DNA from 4 places in the Pseudomonas sp. B21-031 genome. Region 3 is predicted to be linked to each of the others. Evidence: riboswitches for the same ligand, from Rfam matches in the RefSeq annotation. Region 3 holds a riboswitch; each other region holds the start of a gene.
The links. Region 3 has a riboswitch for cobalamin ahead of LOY53_RS12190 (CbtB-domain containing protein). Riboswitches for the same ligand answer to the same signal wherever they lie in the genome.

Region 1: linked by a shared signal. The riboswitch ahead of cobW (cobalamin biosynthesis protein CobW) and the one ahead of LOY53_RS12190 (CbtB-domain containing protein) in region 3 are both predicted to bind cobalamin.
Region 2: linked by a shared signal. The riboswitch ahead of LOY53_RS09495 (ABC transporter substrate-binding protein) and the one ahead of LOY53_RS12190 (CbtB-domain containing protein) in region 3 are both predicted to bind cobalamin.
Region 4: linked by a shared signal. The riboswitch ahead of LOY53_RS15735 (TonB-dependent siderophore receptor) and the one ahead of LOY53_RS12190 (CbtB-domain containing protein) in region 3 are both predicted to bind cobalamin.

Annotation. Positions count from the first base shown of each region.
Region 1 is NZ_CP087181.1:3,207,103-3,211,212, reverse strand. Features, by position in the region: gene LOY53_RS14025 (hypothetical protein) at 78-437, opposite strand; gene LOY53_RS14020 (glyoxalase superfamily protein) at 434-811, opposite strand; cobalamin riboswitch at 923-1,137, shown strand; gene cobW (cobalamin biosynthesis protein CobW) at 1,237-2,304, shown strand; gene cobN (cobaltochelatase subunit CobN) at 2,308-4,110, shown strand, end outside.
Region 2 is NZ_CP087181.1:2,106,545-2,110,654, reverse strand. Features, by position in the region: gene LOY53_RS09500 (DUF1624 domain-containing protein) at 185-1,351, shown strand; cobalamin riboswitch at 1,380-1,579, shown strand; gene LOY53_RS09495 (ABC transporter substrate-binding protein) at 1,706-2,716, shown strand; gene LOY53_RS09490 (iron ABC transporter permease) at 2,716-3,732, shown strand; gene LOY53_RS09485 (ABC transporter ATP-binding protein) at 3,738-4,110, shown strand, end outside.
Region 3 is NZ_CP087181.1:2,744,359-2,748,468, forward strand. Features, by position in the region: gene LOY53_RS12170 (DUF1272 domain-containing protein) at 1-133, opposite strand, end outside; gene cobM (precorrin-4 C(11)-methyltransferase) at 199-951, opposite strand; gene LOY53_RS12180 (cobalamin biosynthesis protein) at 984-1,376, opposite strand; gene LOY53_RS12185 (CbtA family protein) at 1,394-2,086, opposite strand; gene LOY53_RS12190 (CbtB-domain containing protein) at 2,096-2,281, opposite strand; cobalamin riboswitch at 2,375-2,597, opposite strand; gene LOY53_RS12195 (LLM class flavin-dependent oxidoreductase) at 2,760-3,860, opposite strand; gene LOY53_RS12200 (LLM class flavin-dependent oxidoreductase) at 3,888-4,110, opposite strand, start outside.
Region 4 is NZ_CP087181.1:3,577,226-3,581,335, reverse strand. Features, by position in the region: gene nikA (nickel ABC transporter substrate-binding protein) at 1-860, opposite strand, end outside; cobalamin riboswitch at 1,080-1,287, shown strand; gene LOY53_RS15735 (TonB-dependent siderophore receptor) at 1,396-3,534, shown strand; gene LOY53_RS15730 (ABC transporter ATP-binding protein) at 3,581-4,110, shown strand, end outside.

The DNA of each region.
Region 1 (4,110 bases), 460 kb from region 3:
CGAGCGCCGCCCGCGCGGGGCTCGATCTCGAGAGCGCCGAAGACCCTCCGCCATACACCCGGGCCACTACTTCTATCTCAGCGCCCCCGCAACCGCTTACCCCAATCCCCGCCGTGGCTACGGCTACAAGCCTCTTCACTGTCAAAGCGCACATGCCAGGCCGGGTGATCCAGCCGTATCCCCACTTCATCAAGCGCCTGACAGGTCAACGCCAGCATCCGCGCTTTGGCCACCCCAGCCAGCGCTGCAGCTTTGTCTGCCTCGCGCTCAAATACCCAGGTAATGCGCAGGCTGGCAGGAAAACTGTCGGGGTCAAGGTGATGGGTAAGCCAGGTGAACCCGACAATCTCTGCCTTGGCCGTTTCGCAGGCCTCCGTCAAACAAACCACCAGCTCACGCTCCACACGGGCCATTTCGCGCTTGCCCATGGCCTTCATTGCGCGGCCTCATCATCGATTTGCTGGCAGAAGCGCAGGCGGTTGCCAAACGGGTCATGGACCTGCATCTGCAGGCCCCAGTCCAGGCGCTCGGCTTCGGGGCGGGCGTAGCCGTAGCGTTTGTCCTGCAGTTCGCGCTCAAGGGCGCGCAGGTCGTCGAGGCGGGCGAACACGGTCGAGCCCGGGGTGGCATCGCCGTGGTGTTCGCTTAGGTGCAGGATCAGCCCATCGCGGTGGATTTGCGCGTACAGGGGCAGGTCCGGGCTGAAGCGGTGTTCCCAGTCCAGGCTGAAGCCGAGGAAGTCGAGGTAGAACTCTTTGGCTTTTTCGACCGAGAAAATACGCAGTACCGGGATGGCGGGGGCGAGCGGCATAGGGCGTCCTTGGCCGTTGATGAAGGTGCAACTGTAGCGTAGATGCGCCGTTGCTTGTGCGCCTGTCGCGCAATGGCCGACGGCAATGGTTGACCACCTGCCAGCCACTGCGTAGCCTTGCCACTTCGAGGTTCTTCGGCCAGGCCGAAGCTAAGACGGGAACGCGGTACAAGCCGCGGCTGCCCCCGCAACTGTAAGCACCGACAACGGGCCGACACAGCCACTGCGCAAGCGCGCGGGAAGGCGTCGCGCCCTCCAGCCCTGCTATTCAAAGCACGGCAGGTACGGTGCAAGCCAGGAGACCTGCCTCGAGGCGATTTCGACTTTCAACCGGGCGGGGTGATCCGGTGGCGAACAAGCCCGGCCGACCTGGCCCGTGGCTTTCGTCCTGCATGCCCGCGCCATCTTGCCAAGGGCATCGCGACATGAAAACACTGGCCAAACTCCCCGTCACCATCGTTACCGGCTTCCTCGGTTCGGGCAAGACCACCTTGCTTCGCCACATGCTCGACAACGCCCAGGGCCGCCGTATCGCGGTGATCGTCAATGAATTTGGCGAACTGGGCATTGATGGCGAGATCCTCAAACAGTGCAGCATCGGTTGCACCGAAGAAGAGGCCAGCGGCCGCGTGTACGAGCTGGCCAATGGCTGCCTGTGCTGCACCGTGCAGGAAGAGTTCTTCCCGGTCATGCGCGAGTTGGTCGCACGCCGTGGTGACCTTGACCACATCCTCATTGAAACCAGTGGCCTGGCCCTGCCAAAGCCGTTGGTACAGGCCTTCCAGTGGCCAGAAATCCGTAACGCCTGCACCGTCGATGCGGTCATTACCGTGGTCGACAGCCCGGCTGTGGCGGCCGGCACCTTTGCCGCCTACCCAGACCAGGTGGACGCACAGCGCAAGCTCGACCCGAACCTGGACCACGAGTCGCCGCTGCACGAACTGTTCGCCGACCAATTGGCCAGTGCCGACCTGGTGGTGCTGAACAAGGCCGACCTGATCGACGCCGAAGGCCTGGCCAAGGTCCGCGCCGAGGTGGCCGAAGAGCTGCCGCCCGCGGTCAAGGTGATCGAGGCCAGCAGTGGCCGTCTGCCACTGGACGTACTGCTGGGCGTGGGCGCCGAGTCTGAGGTGCACATCGATGGCCGCCGTACCCACCACGATTCGCACCACGATGGCGATGATCACGACGATCATGACCACGACGCCTTCGATTCGATCTCCATTGACCTGCCAGAAGCCGACGAAAGCCTGTTGCTCGATGCCCTGACCCAGTTGGTGGTCGAGTTCGGCATCCTGCGCGCCAAAGGTTTCGCCGCCATCCCGGGCAAGCCGATGCGCCTGCTGGTGCAAGGCGTGGGTACCCGCTTCGACAAGCACTTCGATCGCGCCTGGCGCGCTGACGAACCGCGTATCACGCGCCTGGTGCTGATCGGTCAGGACCTGGATGCCGTGCAGCTCGAAGCGCGTCTGCGCCAGGCCTTGGGCGCCTGACCCATGCACCTGCTGCGGACCCAGCCCGGCGGCTTCGTGCCGGATGACAGCATTGCCGACCTCGGCCAGACACCCGCCGAACTGGTGATCCTCTGCAGCGGCGATTCACACCTGGCATTGCTTGCCGATACCGCCGAGCAATTGCCTGAGGATTACCCCAGCTTGCGCTTGGCCAACCCGATGCAGGTGCAGAACCACGCCTCGGTCGACCTGTATGTCGACGAGGTGCTGCGCCATGCCAAGGTCATTCTGGTGTCGTTGCACGGTGGCGTTGGCTATTGGCGCTATGGCGTCGAGCAACTGGTCGCCCTGGCGGCCCGCGGCGTGCAGTTGATCCTGGTGCCGGGCGATGATCGCCCGGACCCTGAGCTGACCGGCCTGGGCAGCGTGACCGGCGATCAGGCCGAACGCCTCTGGCACTATCTGCGCCAGGGCGGCAAGGCTAACGCACTCAACCTGTTCAACTGCCTGGCCAACCAATGGCTGGGCCGTGACTATGGCTGGGACGAGCCGCAGCCACTGCCACGCACCTCGGTGTATCACCCGGTCAAAGGCAGTGCGCTGCTTGAGGACTGGTACGCGCAGTGGCACCCGGAGCATCCGGTGGCACCGTTGCTGTTCTACCGCTCACACCTGCAAGCGGCCAACACCGCGTTCATCGACGTCTTTTGCGAGCGTTTGCTGGCGGCGGGGCTCAACCCCTTGCCGATTGCCGTGGCCAGCCTCAAGGAAAGCGCCTGCTTCGAACAGGTCGAAGCCTGGCTGGACGAAGTCGGCGCCGAGGTCTTGATCAACACCACGGGGTTTGCCTTGTCCAGCCCCGAACGCCCCAACCTGCGCCCGTTCCGTCGCGACATCCCGGTGTTGCAGGCCATTTGCGCGCAGGACAACCAACCGGCGTGGGAAGCCAGCGAGCAGGGCCTGGGCGCGCGTGACCTGGCCATGCACATCGTTTTGCCGGAGCTGGACGGGCGGATCATCACCCGCCCGGTCAGTTTCAAGGACATGGCCTGGCGCAGTGAGCGCAGCCAGTCCGACGTAGTCTGTTACCGCGCCCACCCCGAGCGCATGGATTTTGTCGCCGAGCTCGCTCGGCGCTGGGTCGAGCTGGCCCGGTTAGCCAATGGCCAGAAGCGCGTAGCCTTGGTGCTGGCCAACTACCCGACCCGTGACGGCCGGATCGGCAACGGGGTGGGGCTGGATACGCCGGCAGCGGCCTTGAATATCCTCAAGGCACTGCAGGCCGAAGGTTATCCGTTGGCTGACCTGCCAGGCACTGGCACGCAGTTGATCCAGCAGTTGCTGGGCGGCGTGACCAATGACCTCGATCACCTGGACCAACGCCCGTGCGCGCAGAGCCTGAGCCTGGATGACTACCAGGCAGCGTTTTCCCGCCTGCCTGAAGCCAACCGCCAGGCAGTGCTGGAGCGCTGGGGGCCGCCGGAGCAAGACCCGATGTACCGCAGTGGCCGCTTGATGGTTGCGGGCTTGCGCTATGGCCTGACCTTCGTCGGCATCCAGCCGGCACGGGGCTATCAGGTCGATCAGAGTGCGGTGTATCACGACCCTGACCTGGTGCCGCCACACGCGTACTTGGCGTTTCACTTCTGGCTGCGCCATGCCTTTGCCGCCGACGCGGTGATCCACGTCGGCAAGCACGGCAACCTGGAGTGGCTGCCTGGCAAAGGGGTAGGGTTGTCTGCGCAATGCTGGCCAGACGCGCTGCTGGGCCCGCTGCCGAACATCTACCCGTTCATCGTCAACGACCCGGGCGAAGGCGCCCAGGCCAAGCGCCGGACCCAGGCG
Region 2 (4,110 bases), 640 kb from region 3:
GTAACTGGCCCGAAACAACTGTAGGAGCAGCCTTGTGCTGCGAAGCGCCGCGCGAGCGGCGCTCGATCTCATAGGCGCCAACCCCCTCATGCCATGCACCCCCTCCAAATCCCCATTGCTGGCCACCCAATTTAAGTTATAAGATAACGTTTCATTTGACACCTATTCCTACCAGCGACCTTCCATGACTAGCGCCAGCGCCACCCCCACCCTGCTTACCCAGCGCCTGCAGAGCATCGATGCCCTGCGCGGCCTGGTCATCCTGTTCATGCTCCTGGACCACGTCCGCGAGACCTTCTTTCTGCACCGCCAGGTCAGCGACCCGATGGCCATCGACGTCACCGACCCGTCGTTGTTCTTCAGCCGTACCCTGGCCCACCTGTGTGCGCCGGTGTTTGTCCTATTGACTGGCCTTTCGGCCTGGCTGTATGGCGAGAAGTACCAGGGCCGTAGCGATGTCTCGGTCTTTCTGTTCAAACGTGGGCTGTTCCTGGTGGCGCTGGAGTTCACCCTGGTCAACTTCGCCTGGACCTTCCAACTGCCCCCCAGCGTGATCTACCTGCAGGTGATCTGGGCCATCGGCGTGAGCATGATCGCCCTGTCCCTGCTGGTGTGGTTGCCACGGGCAGCGCTGATCGCCCTGGGTGCAATCATCGTTGCCGGGCACAACCTGCTCGACAGCCTGCACTTCGGCGCTGAGTCGGCCCTGCACGTGCCGTGGGCGATCCTACACGACCGTGGCTGGCTGGCGTTCTCCGACCACCTGCGCCTGCGCACCTCCTACCCGGTGCTGCCCTGGATCGGCGTCATCGCCTTGGGCTACGGCCTTGGCCCCTGGTTTGCCCGTGGCAGCGACGCAGGCCAACGCCAGCACCGCCTGCTGCTGGCCGGGGTGATCGCACTGCTTGGTTTTGTCGTGCTGCGCATGCTCAACGGCTACGGCGAGGCACCCTGGAGCGGGTACCCGACGTTGACGCAGACGCTGATGAGCTTCTTCAACATCACCAAGTACCCGCCATCCTTGCTGTTCCTGGCCCTCACCCTGGGCTGTGGCCTGCTGCTGTTGCGCGCCTTCGAGCGTGCCGGCCAGGCCCGCTGGATCAACGCCCTGGCGGTTTACGGTGCAGCACCGATGTTTTTCTACCTGCTGCACCTGTATGTGCTGAAGCTGCTTTACCTGGCCTGCGTCGCGCTGTTCGGCCACAACCAGGTGGATTACTTCGGCTTCGACGGCATCGGCGCCGTTTGGCTGGGCGCCGCCTTGCTCGCCGTGTCGCTGTACCTGCCAGTACGCAGCTTCGCGCGGTTGAAGGCGCGTCGGCGTGACATCACCTGGCTCAAGTACTTCTGAAAAGCGTTTTCACCCGGCTGCCTGATGGTCTACCATGCCGGCCGCCGGTTTCCACCACGGAATTAATAGGGAATCCCAAGCTCGCTAACGCGGGCCAAACGGAACTGCCCCCGCAACTGTAGGTGCCGAGCCTGCTCCATCGATGCCACTGGACAACACTGTCCGGGAAGGCTGGAGCCGGGCCATGACGCACCAGTCAGGAGACCTGCCGGCGCAAAAACACCAACCGGCGGGGTGTCCGGGATGGCCATCTCCACCCTTTTCAGGGTGCTGCCCCCTGCCGTGTGCATGGGGCTCGGCGATGCCTGTCCGTGCGTTCATTCCGTGAACCCTTCGATAGGAGATCGCCCCCTCATGCTGCCTCGTCTTGCCGCTTTGATCGCCGGCCTCGGCCTCACCAGCCTGGCCCAGGCTGCCGCCACCCACTACCCACTCACGGTCGACAACTGCGGCATGCCGCAGACCTTCGCCCACGCGCCCGAGCGTGCAGTGACCATTGGCCAGGCCGGCACCGAGATGCTCTACGCACTGGGGCTGGGCGACAAGCTGGCCGGTACCTCGCTGTGGTTCAACAACGTGCTGCCCGAGTACAAGGCGCTGAACGACAAGGTCGAGCGCCTGGCCGACAACGACCCCAGTTTCGAGGCGGTGGTCGGCAAGCGTCCGCAACTGGTGGCCGTACAGTTTGAATGGATGGTCGGCGCACAAGGCGTGGTCGGCACCCGCGAGCAGTTCGACGAGCTGAAGATCCCGACCTACCTGCTGCCGTCGGACTGCGAAGGCAAGGACAACCTGGTGGGGGCCGACGGCACCCGCCTGCAGGCGTTCCAGGTAGACAGCATCTACAAGAGCGTCCACCAGTTGGCCGAAATCTTCGACGTGCAGGACCGCGGCGCCGCGTTGAACGCCGACCTCAAAGGCCGCCTGGACAGTGCCAAGGCGCACTTGGCTGGCAAGGATTTGTCGAACACCTCGGCGCTGTTCTGGTTCTCCAGCGCCGACCTGGATATCGACCCCTACGTCGCCGGCCGCCAAGGGGTGGCTGACTTCATGCTGCGTACCCTGGGGGTGCGCAATGTGGTCGAGTCCACCGAAGAATGGCCGACCGTGGGCTGGGAAACCCTGGCCAAGGCCAACCCGACCTGGTTGATCATCGCCCGCATGGACCGTCGCCGCTTCCCGGCAGACGACTACCAGAAAAAGCTCGAATTCCTGCGCAACGACCCGGTTACCCGCAACATGGACGCAGTGAAGAACGACCGCATCATCGTCCTCGACGCCGACGCCATGCAGGCCGGCATCCGCCTGTTCCGTGGCCTGCAGACGCTGTCGACGGCGTTCGCCAGCGGTAAAGCAGCCCAGTGATGAGCCGCCTGTTGCCCTACAGTGCACTGGCCCTGGCAGCCCTGTGTGTCGCGCTGGTGGCCGGCACGGCGATCGGCGAGAGCAACCTGGGGCCGAACGTGGTCTACCAGGTGCTGGCCAATCACCTGTGGCAGGCCGGTTACCTGGTCGACCCGATCGATGCCGGTATTGTCTGGAACTACCGCCTGACCCGCACCCTGGTCGCCGCCGCCTGTGGCGCCGGGCTGGCCACGTGTGGCGTGATTCTGCAGGCGCTGCTGCGCAACCCGCTGGCCGAGCCCTACCTGTTGGGGTTGTCGGCCGGTGCGTCGACCGGCGCGGTGCTGGTCGGCCTGCTGGGGCTGGGCAGCGTCGCCCTGAGTATGTCCGGGGGCGCCTTCATCGGCGCGCTGGCGGCGTTTGCGCTGGTGCTGGTGCTGGCCCGCGCCGCTGGGCCGAGCAGCAACAACGCCCAGGTGATACTCGCCGGCATCGCTGGCTCGCAACTGTTCACTGCGCTGACCGCGTTTCTCATCACCAAGTCGGCCACCGCCGAGCAGGCGCGCGGCATTCTGTTTTGGCTGCTGGGCAACCTCAGTGGCGTGCGCTGGCCGTCCGTGTGGCTGGCCTTGCCGGTGGCACTGTTCGGGCTGGTGGTGTGCCTGTGGCATCGCCGCGCGCTGGATGCCTTTACCTTCGGCGCCGACTCGGCCGCGTCGCTGGGGATCCCGGTGCGGCGCACCCAGTTGTTGCTGATCAGTTGTGCCGCCCTGGTGACGGCGGTGATGGTGTCCATCGTCGGCGCCATCGGTTTTGTCGGGCTGGTCATCCCCCACGCCCTGCGGCTGCTGCTCGGGCCTGGGCATAGCCGCCTGCTGCCGGCCAGTGCGCTGGGCGGCGCACTGTTCCTGATCAGCGCCGATATCTTGTCGCGCACGCTGATCCCAGGCCAGGTGATCCCGGTGGGCGTGGTGACCGCGCTGATCGGCGCGCCAGTGTTCGCGCTGATTCTGGTCAGCAGAAGGGGGCGCCCATGACCGTCATGGCCAACGTGAAGATTGCCCCCCTGGCCTGCCAGGGCTTAGGGCTGCAGCTGGGCGGCAACCCTGTGCTGCGCGACATCGAGCTAACCGTTATCCCCGGCGAAACGCTGGGCATCGTCGGTCCTAACGGCTCGGGCAAGTCCTCTTTGCTCAAACTGCTGGCGGGCCTGCGCAAGCCTGACAGTGGCCGTGTCGAGCTGCTGGGCGAGCCGCTCACGCAACTGCCACGCCGGCGCATTGCCCAGGCCCTGGCGCTGGTCGAGCAGCAGGCGGATACCGCTGACGCCATCAGCGTGTACGACGCCGTTGCCTTGGGCCGCACGCCCTGGCTGTCAGCCCTGGCGCCATTCAGCAAAGCGGACCGCGCCATCG
Region 3 (4,110 bases):
GGCAGCGGCCGTGTAGGCGGGTGTCGGCGCAGGCACGGCAGAAGGTGCATTCGAAAGAGCAGATCAATGCGTCTGGGCTATCACCCGGCAGGTCAGCGTCGCAGCACTCGCAATTGGGTCGTAATTCCAGCATTGGCGTAGCTCCAGGTGGCAGGGGGAGCCCTGAGTCTGCTACGCCAGCGCCAACGCTGGCAATGCTCAGTCGCCTGGGCGATAGAGGTGCGCGTGCCCGGCACGGTACAGGGCCGACTCGGCGAAGGGCGTTTCCCCCAGCACATGGCCGACAAGAATCAGCGCAGTGCGGCGAAAATCCTTCAGCGCCACGCGCTCGACGATATCGTCAAGGGTGCCCCGCACCCAGTCCTGGTCCGGCCAGGTGGCGCGATGGACCACGGCAACCGGGCATTGCGGGCCGTAGTGCGGCAACAGTTCGCTGACAATACGCGGCAAGTTTTTTACGCCCAGGTGGATGGCCAAGGTGCTGCCATGGCGTGCCAGGTCGGCCAGTTGCTCGCCGGGCGGCATCGGCGAAGTGTCGCCAAAGCGCGTGAGAATCACCGTTTGCGACACCTGCGGCAAGGTCAGCTCGCAGCCCAGCAGGGCCGCACTGGCGGCCGTGGCAGTGACGCCTGGGATGATCTGGTAGTCAATGCCCAGCTCACGCAGGTGGCGGATCTGCTCGCCGATTGCGCCATACAGGCTCGGGTCACCGCTGTGCACACGGGCGACGTCCTGGCCTTGCGCGTGTGCCGTGCGCATCGCACTGATGATCTGTTCCAGGTGCAGTTCGGCGCTGTTGATCACGGTCACGGCCTGGTGGCCTTCGAGCACAGCCGCAGGGACCAGCGAGCCGGCATAGATGATCACTGGGCACTGGCGGATCAGGCGCTGGCCCTTGACCGTGATCAGTTCCGGGTCGCCGGGGCCGGCGCCAATGAAGTAGACCGTCATGGAAAGTCCTTGCAATGAAAGGGATGCTGCGATTATCGCCCGCAGGCCAGGGCGAGGGTAGCCGGCCCGAGCACTTGGCGTGTGACCCGCAGCCGGGCTGTGCCGAGGTGCTGGCTGGCCATGGCCAGCGCCGCGCTTTCAGCGACGCCCCAACAACCGCTGTGCGCATGGGCGATGGCCGAGCGATGGCTGAGCAGGGGTTCATAGGGCTGAAGTTGCCCGGCATCGTACAGCAGCAAGGGCAGGCCTAGGCGTTTTGCAAGCTGCTGCAGGCCAGGTTCGTCGACCTTAAGGGCGATGCTGGCGATACCGCGCAGTGCTGACAGCGCCAAGCCATGGTCAGCCAAGGCTTGGCGCAGCAGGTTTTCGAGGGTGTCCGCCGGGCAACCCCGGCGGCAGCCAAAGCCGGCGTACAGCGCCGGCAGGGTGGCGTCTAAAACCATCAGGCCTGGCTGGAGCGGCGGTACAGCCACGCGCTGAACAGGCCCAGGGCGAGCCAGAAGGCGGCGTTTGTCAGCCAGCTGGCGACCTTGAACTGGGCTTCCAGGGCTTCAGGGGCGAGGCTTTGATGCACCTCAGGTTGCGGTGCACCGATGACATGCGGCAGTACCAGTAGCACGGCGCCTAGCGCTTTCACCAGCCAGTGGCGGGCAAATACCAACAGGGCCAGGCCCAGTGCGGTTGCGCTTGCAGTGCCGATCCACCAGGCCTGGCGTTGCCCCAGGTCAGCGGCAGCGGTGCCCGGCAGCTCGGGCGGCAGGCCCAGGGTCGGGGCCAGGCAGAACACGGCGAACCCCGCCAGGCCCCACAGGGCGCCGGTGGCCGCGCGCTTGGGTTCACGCAGGCTGTACAGGGCGACCAGTATCAGCGCGAAGCCGACCGCTACCACCAGGTTGCCCCCGGTGGTGGACAGCACGCGTTGCCAGCCGTCTTCAGGCGACCAGGCTTCTGCGCTGTGTTCATGGGCAGCGGCCCCTTCGGCGCCGTGTTCGTGATGTTCGGCAACAGGGGCTGCGGATTCGTAGGTTTCTGCTTCAAGGATCAACGGGGCAACCCAGAAGTTTTGCAGCAGGGTCAGCAGCAAGGCCGCAAGCAGCCCGCTGAAGCCCGCGGTACGGGCAATGCGCATGATCATGGGGCGTACTCAGTGGCAGGGGAAGGCGGCGCTGTGGCGGGTGTCGTGCGCCGCGTTGTGCACGGCTTCGATGTGCGAGAAGCCGGCAAAGTACACCAGGCACAGGCCCAGCAGGCTGGCGCCGACGGCGATGACGACACGCTGACTGAGGGTGACGGGGGTGGCAATGCTGTGTTTGGCGCTGGTGACGGGCATGACGCGTTCCTCTGCTTTTTGTGGGCAATGGGCAAGCGCGGCAGCCCCGAACGTGATCCGCCCAGGGGAATGCGACAGCGCCCGCCCACCGCGGGGTGTTCATGAACGTCAGGCCGGTCTCCGGGCTCACGAGGAGGAGCAGGGCTCCTGAAAAGCGCCCCTTCCCATGCCAGATGATGCGGCACAGTGGTCTAGACGCTTCGCTCGCTTACCGTTGCGGGGGCAGCACCGGCTTGGTCGCGCCCTAGTCGAGGGCCTACGACGCACCGGTTTCCCGTTTCACCCCCTGAGGGGCACCTGAACGCGAGGCATTAGGAGACCACGAGGCAGGTTTTCCGTCAATTGCACAGCGGTGTGCGCGTGAAAAGTATTTCAGAAGTTGTAGGTTAGCAATTTTCGGGTTTTGCAGTGCCTGTGAGTTCCAGCGCCGCCCGTGCGGCGCTCGGCCTCACAGGCGCCAAAAAAATCCAGCCATGCACTAAGCCGTCCGCGCGCTACGTCCAGCCTCCCGCTGCGCCACCAACCCGCGAATCCGCGGAATCAGTTCCTGCCCATACTCCACCGCATCGCGCAACTGATCGAACCCGCGGAACAGGAAGGTGCTAACCCCCAGGTCGTAGTACGCCAGCGCCGCCTCAGCCACCTGGTCCGCCGTCCCTACCAGCGACGTCGAGTTGCCTGCGCCACCGCCCAACGCGGCAATCTCGGTCCACAGCCGGGTGTCATGCACCTTGCGCTGGCTGGCCAACTGCAACAGGCGCTCTGAGCCGGTGTTGCTCTTGCCGAAGTTCTTCTCGCGGCGGTTGCCCTGGCGGAGGCCGATGCGCGTCTGCGCATCGGCCAGAATGCGCTCGGCACGGTCCCAGGCTTGCTCCTCGGTAGCCCCCAGGATCGGCCGCAGCGACAGGCTGAAGCGGATGTGCTTTTCACGCCCATAACGGGCCGCAGCCTTGCGCACTTTGGCAATACGCTCGCGCACCTGCTCCAGCGGTTCGCCCCACATCATGTACACGTCGGCATGCTTGGCCGCGACTTCGACGGCTGCATCCGAAGCACCGGAGAAGTAGATGGGCAGCGGCTGCACGGGCTTGACCAGGGTCAGGTTGTCTTCGACCCGGTAGTGCGTGCCGTTATGGTCGAAGGGTTCGGTGCGGGTCCAGGTGTCGCGCAGCACCTGCAGGTACTCGTCGGTACGGGCATAGCGGGCGTCCTTGTCGAGGAAGTCGCCGTCGCGCTGCAGGTCGCCGCTGTCGCCGCCGGTGATGACGTTGATCGAGGCGCGACCACGGCTCAACTGGTCAAGGGTGGCGAACTGGCGAGCGGCGAAGGTCGGGGCCTGAAAGCCCGGGCGGTGTGCGACCAGCAGGCCGATGCGCTCGGTCAGTGCGGCGACGTAGCTGGCCAGGATCAGCGAGTCGGGTGCGCTGGTGTTGACCGCCAGCAGCGCCTTGTCGAAGCCGCCGTACTCCTGGGCCTGGGAGAATGCCTTGATGAAGTCAAGGTCGACCAGCGGGCCGCGTGGTGCCTGTGATTCGCTACCTTCCTGGGGGCCAATGAGGCCAATGAATTCGAGGCTCATGGAACAGAACTCCTTGTTGGGGTGGGGTCAGGCAACGGCCGGCTGGGTGCGGCGCTGGGTGTTGCGGTTTTCCGGCACGCTGAGGCCGAAGTTGTCGCGCAGGGTGGTGCCGGTGTAGGCGCTGCGCACCAGGCCACGGGCCTGCAGCAGCGGCACCACCTGCTCGGTGAAGGACTGCAGGCCGTCGGGGAGCAGCGCGTTGATGATGAAACCGTCGGCGGCGCCCTGTTCGAACCAGTGCTGCAGGGCA
Region 4 (4,110 bases), 830 kb from region 3:
CGCACGGCCAGGTCACGGGTGGCGCCGTGCCCGGTGTTCATCGCCAGGGTGCGGGTAGCCAGCGGTGCCGAGAGGGCGGTGGCGAAGCCTTGGTCGCGCAGGCGCACGAAGGTGCCGGCGGTAATCTCGCCGGCGGCCCCTTGAATCAGCTCGAGCTCGCCGGCCTGCAGGGCCAGCGCGCGGCTGTTGGGATCAGGGATGACGTTTACCAGCACCTCACCATAGGCCGGCTTTGCGCCCCAGTAAAAGGGGTTGCGGGCAAAGCGGTCATACTCGCCCAAGCGCGATTCGACGCGCATCCATGGGCCGGTGCCGGCGGGTTCGCCAGGTTTGGCCTGTGGGGAGCCGAAGCGCAGCGGGCGCACTTGGGCCAGTTCCATCAGCGTTGGGTAGTACGGGTGCTTGAGCACCAGGCGCAAGGTCAGCCGGTCAAGGGCTTCGATGTGGTCGAGGGTGGTGACCAGCTCCATCCAGCGATGGCGTTGGCTATTGGCCAGGACGGCATCCAGGTTGGCCTTGGCAGCTGCAGCGTCGAATGGCGTGCCGTCACTGAAGCGCACGCCATCTCGCAAGTTGAAGGTGTAGGTCTTGCCATCGTCGGAGACTTGCCAAGCCTGTGCCAACCACGGCTCTACCGTGCCCGCCGAGGTGTAACGCACCAGCGGTTCATACACCATGGCCTGGGCGTACATCTGATTGGGCGAGTAGCCGCGTGGGTCGAGTGGGCCTGCGTTAACGGGCCAGGAATACACCAGCGTCGGGCTTTGTTGGGGGGTGCTGTCTGCGTGTGCGCAGAGGCTTGCGGCGACCATGAGAATGCCCCAGAGGGCGGGCGTTCGTTTAGCTGACTGCTGCTTCACACGGGGTCCCCACTTCGACGGAGGCGTAAGGCTAAAGAGTGGTGGGAATGATGTCCATGCAAAAACTTCTTACTGAACGTTACAAAATGCCGCGCCAGAAAAGGCAGTAGAAAGCCCCGGCGATGATTGAACCGTGACGCGTTCGCCCAGGGCCTGAAGTGGCGAGTTCAGGCGACCTGTTTGCCATAAGCCGGTTGACGCAGCGGCCTTTTGATGGTCATCTGCGCGCCTGTTTCAGGTGCCCCCTGCCGCCGTGCATGGGGTGAAACGGGAAGCCGGTTCGTCATCGTTCGATGATCAGTCCGGCGCTGCCCCCGCAACGGTATGCGAGCGAAGCATTCAAGACACCACTGTGCCCTGGCATGGGAAGGTGAATGCTTCATGACCCTCGCGAGCCCGGAGACCGGCCTGAAGCATCGTTTGGCAAACCCGCGGTGGGCGGGCGCAGGCCGGTTTCCGTGGGCGTGCTCGCCCGCGATTCCTCTTTGCGTTGTTCCCTCCGGGATTCTTTCATTCCTGCTTCAAGTGGAACGACATGTCCCGTTATTCGCTGTTCAGTTCTCTGCCAGGTACGCTGCTGCACGCCAGCCTGGTGCCCTGTGTGTTTCTCTCTGTTGCTGCCCACGCCGCCGAGGCGGACAACGCCCTGGCGCTACCGGCCACGGACATTACCGGCACGGCCGAGCACAACCCTCAGCCCGACTTGCATACCCCAGGCACCAGTGGCTCGCGGCTTGGCCTGACGCCGCTGGAAACGCCGGCCAGCGTGACCAGTATCAGTGCCGAGCAAATCCTTACGCGCAACAACGCCACGGTGCAGGACGCGGTCACCCGTTCACCCGGCATCACCTTCATCGGCACCCCCGGTAACGGCGGCACGGCCTTGTCGGCCCGCGGCTTCACCGGGCACAGCTCGACCATGCAGTTGTACGACGGTACCCGGCTGTACGTGGGCGCCGGCACCGTGACCTTCCCGGTCGATACCTGGTCGGTCGAGCGCATCGATGTGCTGCGCGGCCCGGCCTCGGTGTTGTACGGGGAGGGCGCCACCGGTGCGGTGGTCAACGTCGTGCCGAAGAAGCCTTTTGAAGGCGAAATCCGCAATCACCTGCGCCTGGGCTACGGTTCGGATGACCGTCGGCAGATGGCCTTGGACAGCGGCGGCTCGCTGACCGACACCTTGAGCTACCGCCTGAACCTCAACAAGCTGGCCAGCAACGGCTGGGTCGACCGGGGCGATTCGCAGAGCGTCGCCATCAGTGGCGCGCTGCGCTGGCAGCCCAGCGATGAACTGAGCTTCACCCTCAGCCACGACTACGGTGACCAGGACCCGCAGCAGTACATGGGGACGCCGTTGGTGGACGGTCATTACCGCGAGTCGCTGCGCGATCATAACTACAACGTCGACAACGCCAAGGTGCATTACAACGACCAGTCGACGCGGCTGGTCACCGACTGGGTGATCAACGACAACTTCACCGCCAGCAACCAGCTGTACTTCCTCAAGGCCCAGCGCCGCTGGCGCAACGCCGAGACCTACACCTGGCTACCAGGCGACCAGGTGCGGCGCAGCAGCTTCATCAGCATCAAGCAGACCCAGGAACAGCTTGGCGATCGCCAGTCGTTCACCCTGCAACATTCGCTGTTCGGCCTGGACAGCCAGACCGTGGTGGGCGCCGACTACAACACGATCCGTTTCGTGCGCAAGCACGACTTCGGCAACACCCTGACCGATACCGTGCCGTTGTCCGGTTCCGGTGGGGGCGAGTACATCAGCAACGACCCTTACCGCTCGCGCGAAGCCAACCAGGCCAAGCAGTTCTCGCTGTTCGCCGAAAACCGCACGCAACTCACCGAGCGCCTGTCGTTGATCACCGGTGCACGCCGCGACCAGGTGCACCTGAACCGCGACGACCTGGATGCCGATACCCGCACCGATCGCAGCTTGTCTGGCGACAACTGGCGCGCCGGTCTGGTGTTCGCGCTGACTGAGGACCTGTCGGTTTACGGCCAGTACGCCACCAGTACCGAAGGTGTGAGCAACCTGCTCACCCTCAACGCCACGCAGCAGCAATGGGACCTGAGCACTGCCAAACAGACCGAAGCCGGCATCAAGCACAGGCTGCCTGACGGGCGAGGCGAGTGGACCCTGGCGGCGTATCACATCGTCAAGAAAAAGCTGCTGAGCACCGACCCGCTCAACCCCACGCTGCAACAGCAGGTTGGCCAACAGTCGTCGGACGGTATCGAGGCCACTCTCGAACTGCGCCTGCCATACGACGTGCAGCTGTCGGCCAACGCCGCCTGGGTGCGCGCGGAGTATGACGAGTTTGCCAGTGGCGCCAACGACTACTCCGGCAACCAGCCGATCAACGTGCCGCGCCGCTCCGCCAACCTGTGGTTGAGCAAAGACTTCGGCCAACGCTTCAGTGCCGGCGCCGGGGCGCGCTATGTCGACAGCCGCTACGCCGATAACGCCAACACCGTCGAGGTGCCCAGCTACACCGTGGTTGACGCCAACATCGACTGGCACGTGCAACCGGACCTGACCCTGGGCCTGCAGGTGAACAACCTGTTCGACCGCCAGTACGCCACCACCACGGGTAACAATGGCCGGCAGTGGTACCTGGGCGAACCGCGTTCGTTCTTCGTCACGGCTGACTACAGCTTCTGAGCCTGTCGCACCGGCCCCTGGCCGGTGCTTCCTGGAGGTGATGCCCATGACGCAACTGCACATCGAGGCCCTGGACTGGGCCTTGCTTGAACGGGGACGGCCGCCGCGCCCGCTGCTGCAGGGTGTGGACCTGCGGGTGGAACAGGGCGAGTTCGTCGGCTTGATCGGCCCCAATGGCAGCGGCAAGACCAGCCTGCTGCGGTGCGCCTACCGCGCCAACGAACCTGCCGAGGGCCGTGTGCGCCTCGGCAGCGATGACCTTTGGCAACGCAGCGCACGCTGGAGCGCACAACGCATCGCGGTGGTGCTGCAGGAGTTTCCCGACGCGTTTGGCTTGAGCGTTGGCGACATCGTTGCGATGGGGCGCGCACCGCACAAGGGCGTGTTCGACGGCGACACGGCCGAGGACGCCCGGCAAGTGGCCCAGGCACTGGCGCAAGTTGGCCTTGCCGGCGAGGGCGAACGGGCCTTTGCCAGCCTGTCTGGCGGCGAGAAACAGCGTGTGCTGCTGGCCCGGGCGCTGGTGCAGACGCCACAGCTGCTGCTACTCGATGAGCCAACCAACCACCTCGACCC